3 regions of the Streptomyces sp. NPDC029139 genome follow, and region 3 is predicted to be linked to each of the others. Evidence: riboswitches for the same ligand, from Rfam matches in the RefSeq annotation. Region 3 holds a riboswitch; each other region holds the start of a gene.
The links. Region 3 has a riboswitch for cobalamin ahead of ACZ4VW_RS08835 (CbtB domain-containing protein). Riboswitches for the same ligand answer to the same signal wherever they lie in the genome.

Region 1: linked by a shared signal. The riboswitch ahead of cobN (cobaltochelatase subunit CobN) and the one ahead of ACZ4VW_RS08835 (CbtB domain-containing protein) in region 3 are both predicted to bind cobalamin.
Region 2: linked by a shared signal. The riboswitch ahead of ACZ4VW_RS04420 (cobalamin biosynthesis protein) and the one ahead of ACZ4VW_RS08835 (CbtB domain-containing protein) in region 3 are both predicted to bind cobalamin.

What each region holds. Positions count from the first base shown of each region.
Region 1 covers NZ_JBVHWN010000004.1:361,710-365,576, forward strand. Annotated here, with positions in the region: gene ACZ4VW_RS12700 (cobalamin biosynthesis protein CobG) at 1-1,208, opposite strand, end outside; cobalamin riboswitch at 1,275-1,411, shown strand; gene cobN (cobaltochelatase subunit CobN) at 1,450-3,867, shown strand, end outside.
Region 2 covers NZ_JBVHWN010000002.1:61,900-65,766, forward strand. Annotated here, with positions in the region: gene ACZ4VW_RS04410 (inorganic phosphate transporter) at 218-1,483, shown strand; gene ACZ4VW_RS04415 (hypothetical protein) at 1,497-1,718, shown strand; cobalamin riboswitch at 1,874-1,995, shown strand; gene ACZ4VW_RS04420 (cobalamin biosynthesis protein) at 2,028-2,990, shown strand; gene ACZ4VW_RS04425 (cobyric acid synthase) at 3,005-3,867, shown strand, end outside.
Region 3 covers NZ_JBVHWN010000003.1:217,157-221,023, forward strand. Annotated here, with positions in the region: gene ACZ4VW_RS08825 (C40 family peptidase) at 1-269, shown strand, start outside; gene ACZ4VW_RS08830 (CbtA family protein) at 328-1,095, opposite strand; gene ACZ4VW_RS08835 (CbtB domain-containing protein) at 1,114-1,329, opposite strand; cobalamin riboswitch at 1,363-1,501, opposite strand; gene ACZ4VW_RS08840 (PLP-dependent cysteine synthase family protein) at 2,949-3,867, shown strand, end outside.

The DNA.
Region 1 (3,867 bases), on a different contig from region 3:
AGGCCGTACGCGTCGAGTTCGCGCAGCCGTCGCGCGGCGGCCGTCCGGTCGGGGAAACCGGTGACGACGGCGCCCCGCCAGGGCGTGAGCCGTACCTCGCCGCCGCCGGCGGCCAGGGCGCGCAGCTGTTCGGCCGTCAGCCGGCCGAGGGGCGCGAGGACCGAGACGGCGCTCTCGCCGAGCACTCCGGGCGCGGGCGGTTCACCGTGCGGGAGTTCCCGCGCGGCGACGGGCTCGGCCGCGATCCCGGCCCGGGCGAGCGCGCCGGCCAGATCCGGCTCGTGCCCCTCGGGCAGTTCGCGGACGCGCCAGGCGCCGTTCCCCGCCGCCCGGGCGGCGGCCAGGAAGGCTTCCGCGGCGGCGAGCGCGGCACGGGGCGCGTCGGTGGCGTCGATCCGGAGGACCTGGGCGCCCACGCGGAGGTACGCGCCGGGGCCGGGGCGCGCTTCGGGGCGTGGGGGCGTGTCCGCGCGCGAGGCGTCCGCGCCCGGGGCGCCGTCGCCACCGTCGGACGCCGAGGATCCAGGTCGGAACGGCCCGACCGGTCCGCCGGGTCCGTCCGGTCCGCCGGGTCCGACCGATTCGCCGAGCCCGACCGGCCCGTCCGATCCGTCCGATCCGCCCGTTCCGTACGGGGTTCGGACCCCGTCCGTGCCCTCGTTGCCGGGCGCACAGGCCCGCGCTGCGATCAAGGTCACATCTCCGCCGAGTCCGGCCACGTCCCCCCGGCCGTCGTCCAGGACGAAGAGGAAACGGCCGGAAAGGGCTGCCGTCCCCTCCCGCGCGCACAGCAGCGCGTCCAGCTCACGCGCCCACAACTGCACGTCACCGCCGCCGAGTCCGTCCAGTCCCGCGGCCGGTGAGGCCACCACGTTCCGGACGCGTTCGTGGGTCGGGGACGGCAGGAGCCCGGCCGGTGCCAGCAGCTCCGCCAGCTCCGCGCCGCAGCCCTCCCCGAGGCCCCGCAGTTCCACGTTCCCCCGGGAGGTGACACTGACCCGGCCGTCGCCAAGAACCTCCGCCGCGGTGGCCAGCACCTCGACCTGACGTGACGTCAACAAGCCTGCGGGCAGGCGGAGTCGGGCCAGGCGGCCGTCGTCGGCGGGGTGCAGTCGGAGCGCCCCGGGGCAGGCGTCGCCACGGTCCCGTATGAGGGGTTCGCCCGGGTTGGGCGTGGTGGGTGGGGTGGGCGGCATGGCGGCGAGCATACCCACGTGAATCCGCGTGACCACCGGGTGTGATCCGGCCAACCCCCCAGCCCGGCGGGGGCAGGATCTACTATGCAGAACGGCATGGGGTCCCAGGGCCCCGGGGAGGAAGCCCGGTGAGAATCCGGCGCGGTCCCGCCACTGTGAGCCAGGTCGCACCCGCGTCCCGGTGAGTCAGGAACTCCCGCCGTCCACACGACCACCCGGGGCGCGGACAACCCCGAGGAAGGCCTGCGCTCGCATGCGAATTCTGTTGCTGTCGCACTCCGACACCGACCTGCTCAGCGCCCGCGCGGCCGGCGGTCCGGTCACGTACCGGTTCGCCAACCCCTCCCGCCTCGCCCTCGGGGGCACTTCCGGGGGAGAGCTCCCCGGCCTCCTCGACGGCGTCGACCTCGTCCTCGTACGGCTCCTCGGCGGTCTGCGGTCCTGGGAGGACGGCCTGGACGCGCTGCGCGCGACGGGCCTGCCGCTGGTCGTGCTCTCCGGCGAACAGGCTCCCGACGCCCAGCTCATGGAGACCTCCACCGTCCCCATCGGCGTCGCCACCGAGGCGCACGCCTACCTCGCGCACGGCGGCCCGGGGAACCTGGAGCAGCTGGCGCGCTTCCTCTCCGACACCGTGCTGCTGACCGGCCACGGCTTCGAGGCCCCGGCCGCCGCGCCGACCTGGGGTCCGCTGGAGCGCGAGCCGCGGCGGACCGACGGCCCGACGGTCGCCGTGCTCTACTACCGCGCCCACCACATGAGCGGGAACACCGCCTTCATCGGCTCCCTCTGCGAGGCGATCGAGGACGCCGGCGCCCGCGCCCTGCCCCTCTACGTCGCCTCCCTGCGCGCCCCCGAGCCGGAGCTGCTCGACCGCCTGCGCGGCGCCGACGCGATCATCACCACCGTCCTCGCCGCCGGCGGCACCAAGCCCGCCGAGGCGCAGGCGGGCGGCGACGAGGAAGCCTGGGACGCGGGCGCGCTCGCCGCCCTCGACGTACCGATCCTGCAGGCGCTCTGCCTCACCGGCTCGCGCTCGGCCTGGGAGGAGAACGACGAGGGGCTCTCCCCGCTGGACGCCGCCAGCCAGGTCGCCGTCCCCGAGTTCGACGGCCGGCTCATCACCGTCCCGTTCTCCTTCAAGGAGATCGACGAGGACGGCCTCCCGGCGTACGTCGCCGACACCGAGCGCGCGGCCCGCGTCGCCGGGATCGCCGTCCGCCACGCACGCCTGCGGCACATCCCGAACGCCGAGAAGAGGCTGGCGCTGGTCCTCTCCGCGTACCCGACGAAGCACTCGCGGATCGGCAACGCGGTCGGCCTCGACACCCCGGCCTCCGCCGTCGCCCTGCTGCGACGCCTTCGGGACGAGGGGTACGACTTCGGTCCGGTCGAGGAGATCCCCGGCCTGGTCTCCGGCGACGGCGACGAGCTGATCTACGCCCTGATCGAGGCCGGCGGCCACGACCAGGACTGGCTGACCGAGGAACAGCTCAGCCGCAACCCGGTCCGTATCCCGGCCGCCGACTACAAGCGCTGGTACGCGACCCTGCCCGAGGAACTGCGCACGCACGTCGAGGAGCACTGGGGCCCTCCGCCCGGCGAGATGTTCCTGGACCGCTCCCGCAACCCCGAGGGCGACATCGTCCTCGCCGCCCTGCGGCGCGGAAACCTGCTGATCCTCATCCAGCCGCCGCGCGGCTTCGGCGAGAACCCGATCGCGATCTACCACGACCCCGATCTCCCGCCCTCCCACCACTACCTGGCCGCCTACCGCTGGATCGCGGCGCGCGCCGAGGACGGCGGCTTCGGCGCGGACGCCATGGTCCACCTCGGCAAGCACGGCAACCTGGAGTGGCTGCCGGGCAAGAACGCGGGCCTGTCCGCCGCGTGCGGCCCGGACGCGGCGCTCGGCGACATCCCGCTGATCTACCCCTTCCTGGTCAACGACCCGGGTGAGGGCACGCAGGCCAAGCGGCGCGTGCACGCGACCCTCGTCGACCACCTGGTGCCGCCGATGGCGCGCGCCGACTCCTACGGCGACATCGCGCGCCTGGAGCAGCTGCTCGACGAGTACGCGCAGATCTCCTCCATGGACCCGTCCAAGCTGCCCGCGATCCGCGCGCAGATCTGGACGCTGATCCAGGCCGCGAAGCTCGACCACGACCTGGGCCTGGAGGGCCGCCCGGAGGACGACGGCTTCGACGACTTCCTGCTGCACGTCGACGGCTGGCTGTGCGAGGTCAAGGACGCGCAGATCAGGGACGGTCTGCACGTGCTGGGCGGAGCGCCGACCGGCGAGGCCCGGGTCAACCTGGTCCTGTCGATCCTGCGTGCCCGGCAGATCTGGGGCGGTACGCAGGCCCTGCCGGGTCTGCGCGAGGCCCTGGGCCTGGACGAGTCGGCCGCGACCCGTACGACCGCCGACGAGGCGGAGGCGACGGCGCGCGCGCTGGTCGAGGCGATGGAGGCCGCGGACTGGTCCGTGGACGCGGTCCCGGCGGTCGCCGAGGCCCACGGCCCCGACGTGGCCGCCGTGCTGCGGTTCGCCTGTGAGCAGGTCGTGCCCCGCCTCGCCGCCACCACCGACGAACTCACGCACGCCGTGCACGCGTTGGACGGCGGCTTCGTACCGGCCGGGCCTTCTGGATCTCCGCTGCGCGGTCTGGTC
Region 2 (3,867 bases), on a different contig from region 3:
CGGGGCGGAGGGGAAGGGTGCCGCCCGTGTGCCGTGACGGCACGGCTTCCGGGGGTTCCGGGGTGACCGCATCGTGGACAGAAGCGTGCCGGGGAACGCTAAGCGGAATCTCCGGACACTGGATCGGGACACCACGCAGCCCGACCCAGTTCACCTTCCGTTCACTCAGGTTGCTTACGTTCGTCGAGCCACTGACGTCGAACGATTGCCTGGGTAAATGGAACACATCACGCTGCTGCTCGCGATTGTGGTCGTGACAGCTCTCGTGTTCGATTTCACGAACGGTTTCCACGACACCGCCAACGCGATGGCGACGACCATCTCGACCGGTGCTCTCAAGCCCAAGACGGCGGTGGCCATGTCCGCCGTGCTCAACCTGGTCGGCGCGTTCCTGTCGGTGGAGGTTGCCAAGACGATCTCCAAGGGGCTCGTCAACGAGGAAGGCATCCAACCCGAGGTCATCCTCGCCGCGCTCGTCGGCGCGATCCTCTGGAACCTGCTGACGTGGCTGGTCGGTCTGCCGTCCAGCTCCTCCCACGCCCTGATGGGCGGCCTCATCGGCGCGACCATCGCCTCGATCGGCTTCAGCGGAGTCAACGGCGGGGTCGTCGTCACCAAGGTCCTCATCCCGGCGGTCGCCGCCCCGCTCGTCGCCGGTCTGGCCGCGATGCTCGCCGCCCGCCTGACGTACCGCCTCGACAGGAACGCCGGCAAGAAGACCACGGAGAAGGGCTACCGCGCCGGTCAGATCGCCTCGGCCGGTCTCGTCTCCCTCGCCCACGGCACCAACGACGCCCAGAAGACAATGGGCATCATCACCCTGGCCCTGGTCGCCGGCGGCGTCCTCGCCCCCGGCTCCAACCCGCCGGTCTGGGTCATCGTCTCCGCCGGTGTGGCGATCGCCCTCGGCACCTACCTCGGCGGCTGGCGCATCATCCGCACGATGGGCAAGGGCCTCACCGACCTCCAGCCGCAGCAGGGCTTCGCCGCCCAGACGAGCGCGGCCACGGTCATCCTGGCCTCCTCCAGCCTCGGCTTCTCGCTCTCGACCACGCACTCCTGCTCCGGCGCCGTCATGGGCGCGGGCCTGGGCCGCAAGGGCGGTGTCGTCCGCTGGTCGACCGCCACGCGGATGTTCGTCGCCTGGGGCCTGACCCTGCCGGCCGCGGGCCTGGTCGGAGCCGGCGCCGAGTACGTCGCCCGGCAGGGCGACTGGGGCGTCTACACCGTCGCGGCCTTCCTGGTCGCCTCCTGCGTCGCGATCTGGCTGGTCTCCCGCCGCCAGGTGGTCGACCACACCAACGTCAACGACGTCGACGCGGAGCCCGCGGGCGTCGTGACGACCGCCATCGCGGCCGTCACCCCGCCGCCGTCCGGTTCCGTCGCCGCCGTCGCGGACGAGGACCTGAAGACCACCATCCCCGCGCCGGCCCCCACGGACCCGGCGGCCCCCGCCGCCCCGACTGCGCCCGCATCGGTATAAGGAACGAAACGACATGAAGATCGACTGGGCAGCTCTCGGCTCCGTCTTCGGAGTCAGCCTCGTGGCGACCGTCGCCCTCGTGGGCCTCTTCACCCTCGGGATCGTCGGCCTCTCCAAGCAGGAGCAGGCCGCCGCCCAGGGAGGCTCGGCCACCCTGGCGCGCACCGGCGCGTACGCCTGCTTCGCCCTGTGCGCGGCGGCCGTCGTGTACGGGATCTCCCTCATCATGGGCTGACGCAACACGCTTCGACGACCGGGCGGGCCGCACCTTCGGGTGCGGCCCGCCCGGTCGTCGTTCGCGGTCGTCGTTCGGGCCTCGTGTGGTGCTTCGCACACTGTCTCACCGCAGGTCACAGGTGAGTTGACGGGTGTTCGCGCAGCGTGGTGGACTTCCGGGGCCAATACGGCGGCAAGTAGAGGAAGTCCGGTGCGAATCCGGCGCGGTCCCGCCACTGTGACCGGGGAGTCGATCCCCGGGAGCCAGGAACTCTCGCCGCCGGTCACGTCGATCCAGGGCGCGGACCCTGAGTGAGGACACAGCGCCATGCCCGGCCGCAGAGCAGCCACAGGTGTATTCGCGTACGGCGCCGCCGCCGGACTGGCCGCGGACCTGATCCTCGGCGACCCCCGCCGCGGCCATCCCGTCGCCGCTTTCGGACGGGCCGCCGGCTCCGTCGAGAGACGTCTCCGGCGCGACCACCGCGGGTGGGGCGCCCTCCACACGGCCGTCTGCGCGGGCGGTACGACGGCCCTCGGGGCCCTCGCCGCGCGTGCCGTACGGAACCGTCCCGCCGCCTCCGTCGCCCTGACCGCCGCCTCCGTCTGGGCCGTCGTCGGCGGTACGACCCTGGGCCGGGAGGCCCGCGCCATCGGCGGGGCCCTGACGGCCGGGGACCTGGACGTGGCCCGCGAGCGGCTGCCGCATCTGGTCGGCCGTGATCCGCAGGCCCTGGACGGACCGGCGATGGCCCGCGCGGTCGTGGAGTCCGTCGCCGAGAACACCTCGGACGCCGTCGTGGGCGCCCTGGTCTGGGGCGCCGTGGCGGGGGTTCCGGGCCTCCTCGGCTTCCGGGCCGTGAACACGCTCGACGCGATGGTCGGCCACAAGTCCCCGACGTACCGGCGCTTCGGCTGGGCCTCGGCCCGGCTCGACGACGTGGTCGGCTGGCCGGGCGCCCGGCTGACGGCCGCGCTCGCGACGGTCGCGGGCGGCGATCCCCGAGGGGCCCTGCGGGCCTGGCGCGCCGATGCGGGCAAGCACCCGAGCCCCAACGCGGGCCCGGTGGAGGCCGCGTTCGCCGGGGCCCTCGGCGTACGGCTCGGCGGGACCCTCTCGTACGGCGGCCGGGTCGAGCACCGGCCGGTGCTGAACGGGGAGGGCCGGGACGTGGACATCGCGGACATCGAACGGGCGGTACGGCTGTCGCGCCGCGTGACGGCGCTGACGCTCGCGGTGTGTGTGGGTGGACGGCTGGCCGTGACGGCCATGAAGCGGAGGCAGGCATGACGGGCGGCGGGCGGATGCGGAGTGGCGGACTGCTGGTCGCGGGGACCACGTCCGACGCGGGCAAGAGCGTCGTCACGGCGGGCATCTGCCGCTGGCTGGTCCGGCAGGGTGTGAAGGTCGCCCCGTTCAAGGGCCAGAACATGTCCCTGAACTCCTTCGTGACGCGGGAGGGCGCGGAGATAGGCCGGGCCCAGGCCATGCAGGCACAGGCGGCCCGGGTCGAGCCGACCGCGCTGATGAACCCCGTGCTGCTGAAGCCGGGCAGTGACCGCTCCAGCCAGGTCGTGCTGATGGGCAAGCCGGTCGGCGAGCTGAGCGCCCGCGGCTACCACGGGGGCCGGCAGAAGGAGCTCTTCGAGCCCGTCCTCGCGTGCCTGGAGGAGCTGCGGGGCACGTACGACGCCGTGATCTGCGAAGGCGCGGGCAGTCCGGCCGAGATCAACCTGCGGCGCACGGACATCGTGAACATGGGCATCGCGCGGGCCGCGCGGCTGCCGGTCCTCGTCGTCGGGGACATCGACCGCGGCGGGGTGTTCGCCCAGTTCTTCGGGACGACGGCGCTGCTCTCGCCCGAGGACCAGGAGCTGGTCGCCGGCTACCTCGTGAACAAGTTCCGGGGTGACGTGACGCTGCTGGAGCCGGGCCTCGACATGCTGCACGGACTCACCGGACGCCGGACGTTCGGTGTCCTGCCGTACGCGCACGGGCTCGGCATCGACGAGGAGGACGGGCTGCGGGTCTCCCTGCGGGGCGCGGTCCGCGAGTCGGTCGTGGCGCCACCGGTCGGCGAGGACGTGCTGCGGGTCGCGGTGTGCGCCGTACCGCTGATGTCGAACTTCACCGACGTGGACGCGCTGGCGGCCGAACCGGGCGTGGT
Region 3 (3,867 bases):
GCTCCGGGCTCACGTCCTGGGCGTACCGCCAGGCCGGCGTGACGATACCCCGGACCTCCCAGGCGCAGGCCGGCGCCGGGACGCGCATCAACTCCCTGAGCGCCCTAAAGCCCGGCGACCTGATCCTCATGCGCAGCGACCTCAGCCACGTCGGCTTCTACGCCGGGAACGGACAGATCCTTCACGCCCCCAAGCCCGGCGCACAGGTCCGCTACGAGTCTATCGCCCGCAGCGGCATGCCCTTCATGTGGGGCGTACGCATCGGCTGACGCACACAGCGGAAGGGGCGCCGGTACGAGACCGGCGCCCCTCGCGTGCGGACGGGCTTCAGGGCGAGGGCGCGACCGCTGCCCCCGGCTCCGCTACCTCGAGCCGCTCGCCGGTCCGGCGCGGCTGCAGCAGCCGCTCGGCCAGCACGCCGAAGACGAGACCGAATCCGGCCCACAGCGTGGCCTGGATGGCGAGCGCGGAGATGCGGAACTGCCAGACGACCTCGGCGGGGAAGTCCTTCGGCATCTCGCTGACCGCGGGCAGGAAGGCGTACGCGAGTCCGACGGCGAGGGCGAAGAACGCTCCTGCCGCGACGGTCGCGTTCCAGTTGCCCAGACGGAGCGCGAGCCGCTTGCCGAGGATCACCGCGGCGACGGCGAGCAGCACGCTGAGCACCACCATGAGCAGGTAGAGGGTGGTGCGTTGACTGATCGTGGCCGGGTCGCTGACCGCCGGCGGGTTGGCCGGGTACTTGAAGAACGGCACGACGTAGACCGCGAGCAGGCCGCCGAGAGACAGCAGCCCGGCCGTGGCGCGGGGGCCGAACGCACCGACACGGCCCAGGGCGAAGCAGTACGCCAGCGCGGCGATGCCGCCCAGGCCGACGCCGTAGACGAGGACGCCGGTCGCGAGACCGGTGGTGGACTGGGCAGCACGGCTGACCAGTTCCTCGCCCTCCTCGTGGCTGTGTGCCGCCTCATAGGCGATGCCCGCCTCCGTCGGCGGCTCGCCGAGGAAGTAGGCGACGACCAGAGCGAGGAGTCCGGCCACGAGGCCGGCCACCATGCCGCGGGCGAGGAGCTTGCCGACGATTGTGGAGTTCATGATCCGGGTTCCTCTGTCTCAGTGGCAGGGGAAGCCGAGCAGGTGACGGCCGTCGTGCACCCACTCATGGACGCCTTCGCCAGCGAAGATCGCGGTGGCACCCTGTTCTGCGCCGACGAAGAAGAGCGCAAGCAGCATCAGGGCCCCGAAGAACACGGCCCAGGGCAGAATCGACTTGATGGGGAGTACGGCGGGGGTGGCGGCAGCACTCGGCTGAGCAGTGGCCTGGGCCATGGCAGGACCTCCAGGGGAACTCGCGTCCCGGTCGGTGGAGCTCGAACGACGGGGCGAGTCTGACTCGCCGGGCCGCAGGGCTCAGGGAATGAGCGGCTGCCGCCGGACACACAGTGGCGCGACCGTGCCGGATTCCCACCGGCTTCCGCTGCCCGTCGATTGACTTGTCCTGGTCAAAGTAGCCGACAGGACCCGCGCCCACAGTCAAGAGCTTCTAAAGAAGGTAGAAGAAACGACCAGGGTCCCCCAGACCTCACGCACTCCGGGACGGCCTCAGTGCGACGCGAACGCGCCTGCCGTATACGACGACGCCTCGGCGAGTGACTAGAGAGCGCCGCCACGCGTCACGCTCGTCCAGTCGGACCACTGCGCGGCCGTCGGCACCGACCACCGCACAGACCGATCCGAGCAGACGGGAAGAGCATCGTTGAGCCGTAAATTTATTTCTTAGTTGATTAGTAAAGACCCTCACCGATTCCTCTAAATCGGACAATCGAGCGAGCGTCTACACGACTTATTCACGCCATGTTCCGGACGGAATTCCGAACAATCCCGAAGAGCTGGTTAAGATAACGACGTGATTACAGCCCGGTCGCGCTCGCGTGCGTCGCAATCCCGCCTTTCGGTGAGGCTGCGACGGCTGCTCGGCCTGGTCGCGCTCCTGTTCGGCCTCCTGGCCGGGCATGGAGTGCACATGGACATGGACGGGGCTGTGGTTGTCGTGTCGCCCGCCCTGTCCAGCATCTCCCACAGCATTGAGGAAAGCTCCGGCGGACTGGACCCGGCGCATCCGGCCCACGAATGCTCGCCGGGACTGCCGGACGGAACGCCGGCACCCAATACGCCGTGTTCCGCACGACAGCCCGATGCGCCGTGCTCTTCCGAGCCTTGCATCCAGACTCACGTCCACGTGGTCGAGGCCAACACAACACCGTCCGCCGCCCCGAGAGCCTCGACGGTTCTTCAGGTGTAGAACGCCCTGCCGTCCGCTCACTTCCGCCCACCCGCCTGCGTGCTTGCGTGCCCGGTGGCGAGACGAGCGGCGCGTTCTGCCCCCCCCATGACCCACATCTCTCGCGGGTACCGCTCCCTCCTGTCACCAGGGACCGAGACCGGTACGGCCCCGCCCGGAGGAACTGTGCCTCGCCATCCCAACAACCCTTTGATCGCCGCTGTGATCGGCGCCCTGATGCTGTCGGTCTTCCTCTGCCTCACGCCTGGGGGCGAAGCCGGGCACGCCACAGTGGACAGAGACACCGTCACCACGGCCGCGCTCGGCCTCTATGCCGAGCGCGCGGAAGACCGGTCCCCGCAACACGGGCACCACGGCCACGGCACCCACTGTTCCTCCGCCGGCGTCGTGCCGGAGACCCCCGCCGCGACACGGCACGTGTCCGACGCCATCGCGCTCGCCGCATCCTTCGGCGACACCCTGCCAGCCTCGGCCACTGTGGTACGTGCTCCGCCCCATGCCCCAGCGCCCATAGCGGGATCAGGTCGCTCGACGCAGATCCGCGTCTGCCGGTGGCGCATCTAGACCGTTCGGCTCCCGGCCGCGTGCAACGCGGCCGCACTCCCGAACGAGTACTCGACGCGCACCACCGAAATGAGAGCGGAACATGCACTCCTCGACCACCGACGTCACACCCCCCACCCGCTCCGCCCTGTCCGGGCTGGTAGGCAACACACCGCTCCTCCACATCTCAGAGCCGCTCGCCCCTGTTGGCCGCGGATTCTGGGCCAAGCTGGAGGGCTTCAACCCCGGCGGCATCAAGGACCGCCCCGGCCTGCACATGGTCGAACGAGCCCGCGCCCGCGGCGACCTGCGCCCCGGCGCCCGGATCATCGAGTCCACCAGCGGAACGCTCGGTCTCGGGCTCGCCCTCGCCGGCATGGTGTACGGCCACCCCGTCACCCTGGTCACCGACCCGGGCCTGGAGACGTCCATGACCCGGCTGCTGACCGCCTACGGCGCCCAGGTCAACGTCGTCGCCGAACCCCACCCCACCGGCGGCTGGCAGCAGGCCCGCCGCGACCGCGTCGCCCAGCTCCTCGAACAGCACCCCGGCTCCTGGTGCCCGGACCAGTACAACAACCCGGACAACACCACCGCCTACACGCCGCTCGCCCTCGAACTCGCCACGGAACTCGGCCACATCGACGTCCTGGTGTGCAGCGTCGGCACCGGCGGACACTCGGCCGGCGTCTCACGCGTCCTGCGCCAGCTCTACCCCGACCTGACCCTCGTCGGAGTCGACACCATCGGCTCCACGATCTTCGGCCAGCCGGCGCGCACCCGGCTCATGCGCGGCCTCGGATCGAGCATCTACCCGCGCAACGTCGCGTACGAGCAGTTCAGCGAGGTGCACTGGGTCGCGCCGAGCGAGGCGGTGTGGTCCTGCCGTCAGCTCGCCACCTCCCACTACGCCACCGGCGGCTGGAGCGTCGGCGCCGTCGCCCTGGTCGCGGGCTGGCTCGCCCGCTCCCTGCCCAAGGAGACACGGATCGCCGCGATCTTCCCCGACGGCCCGCAGCGCT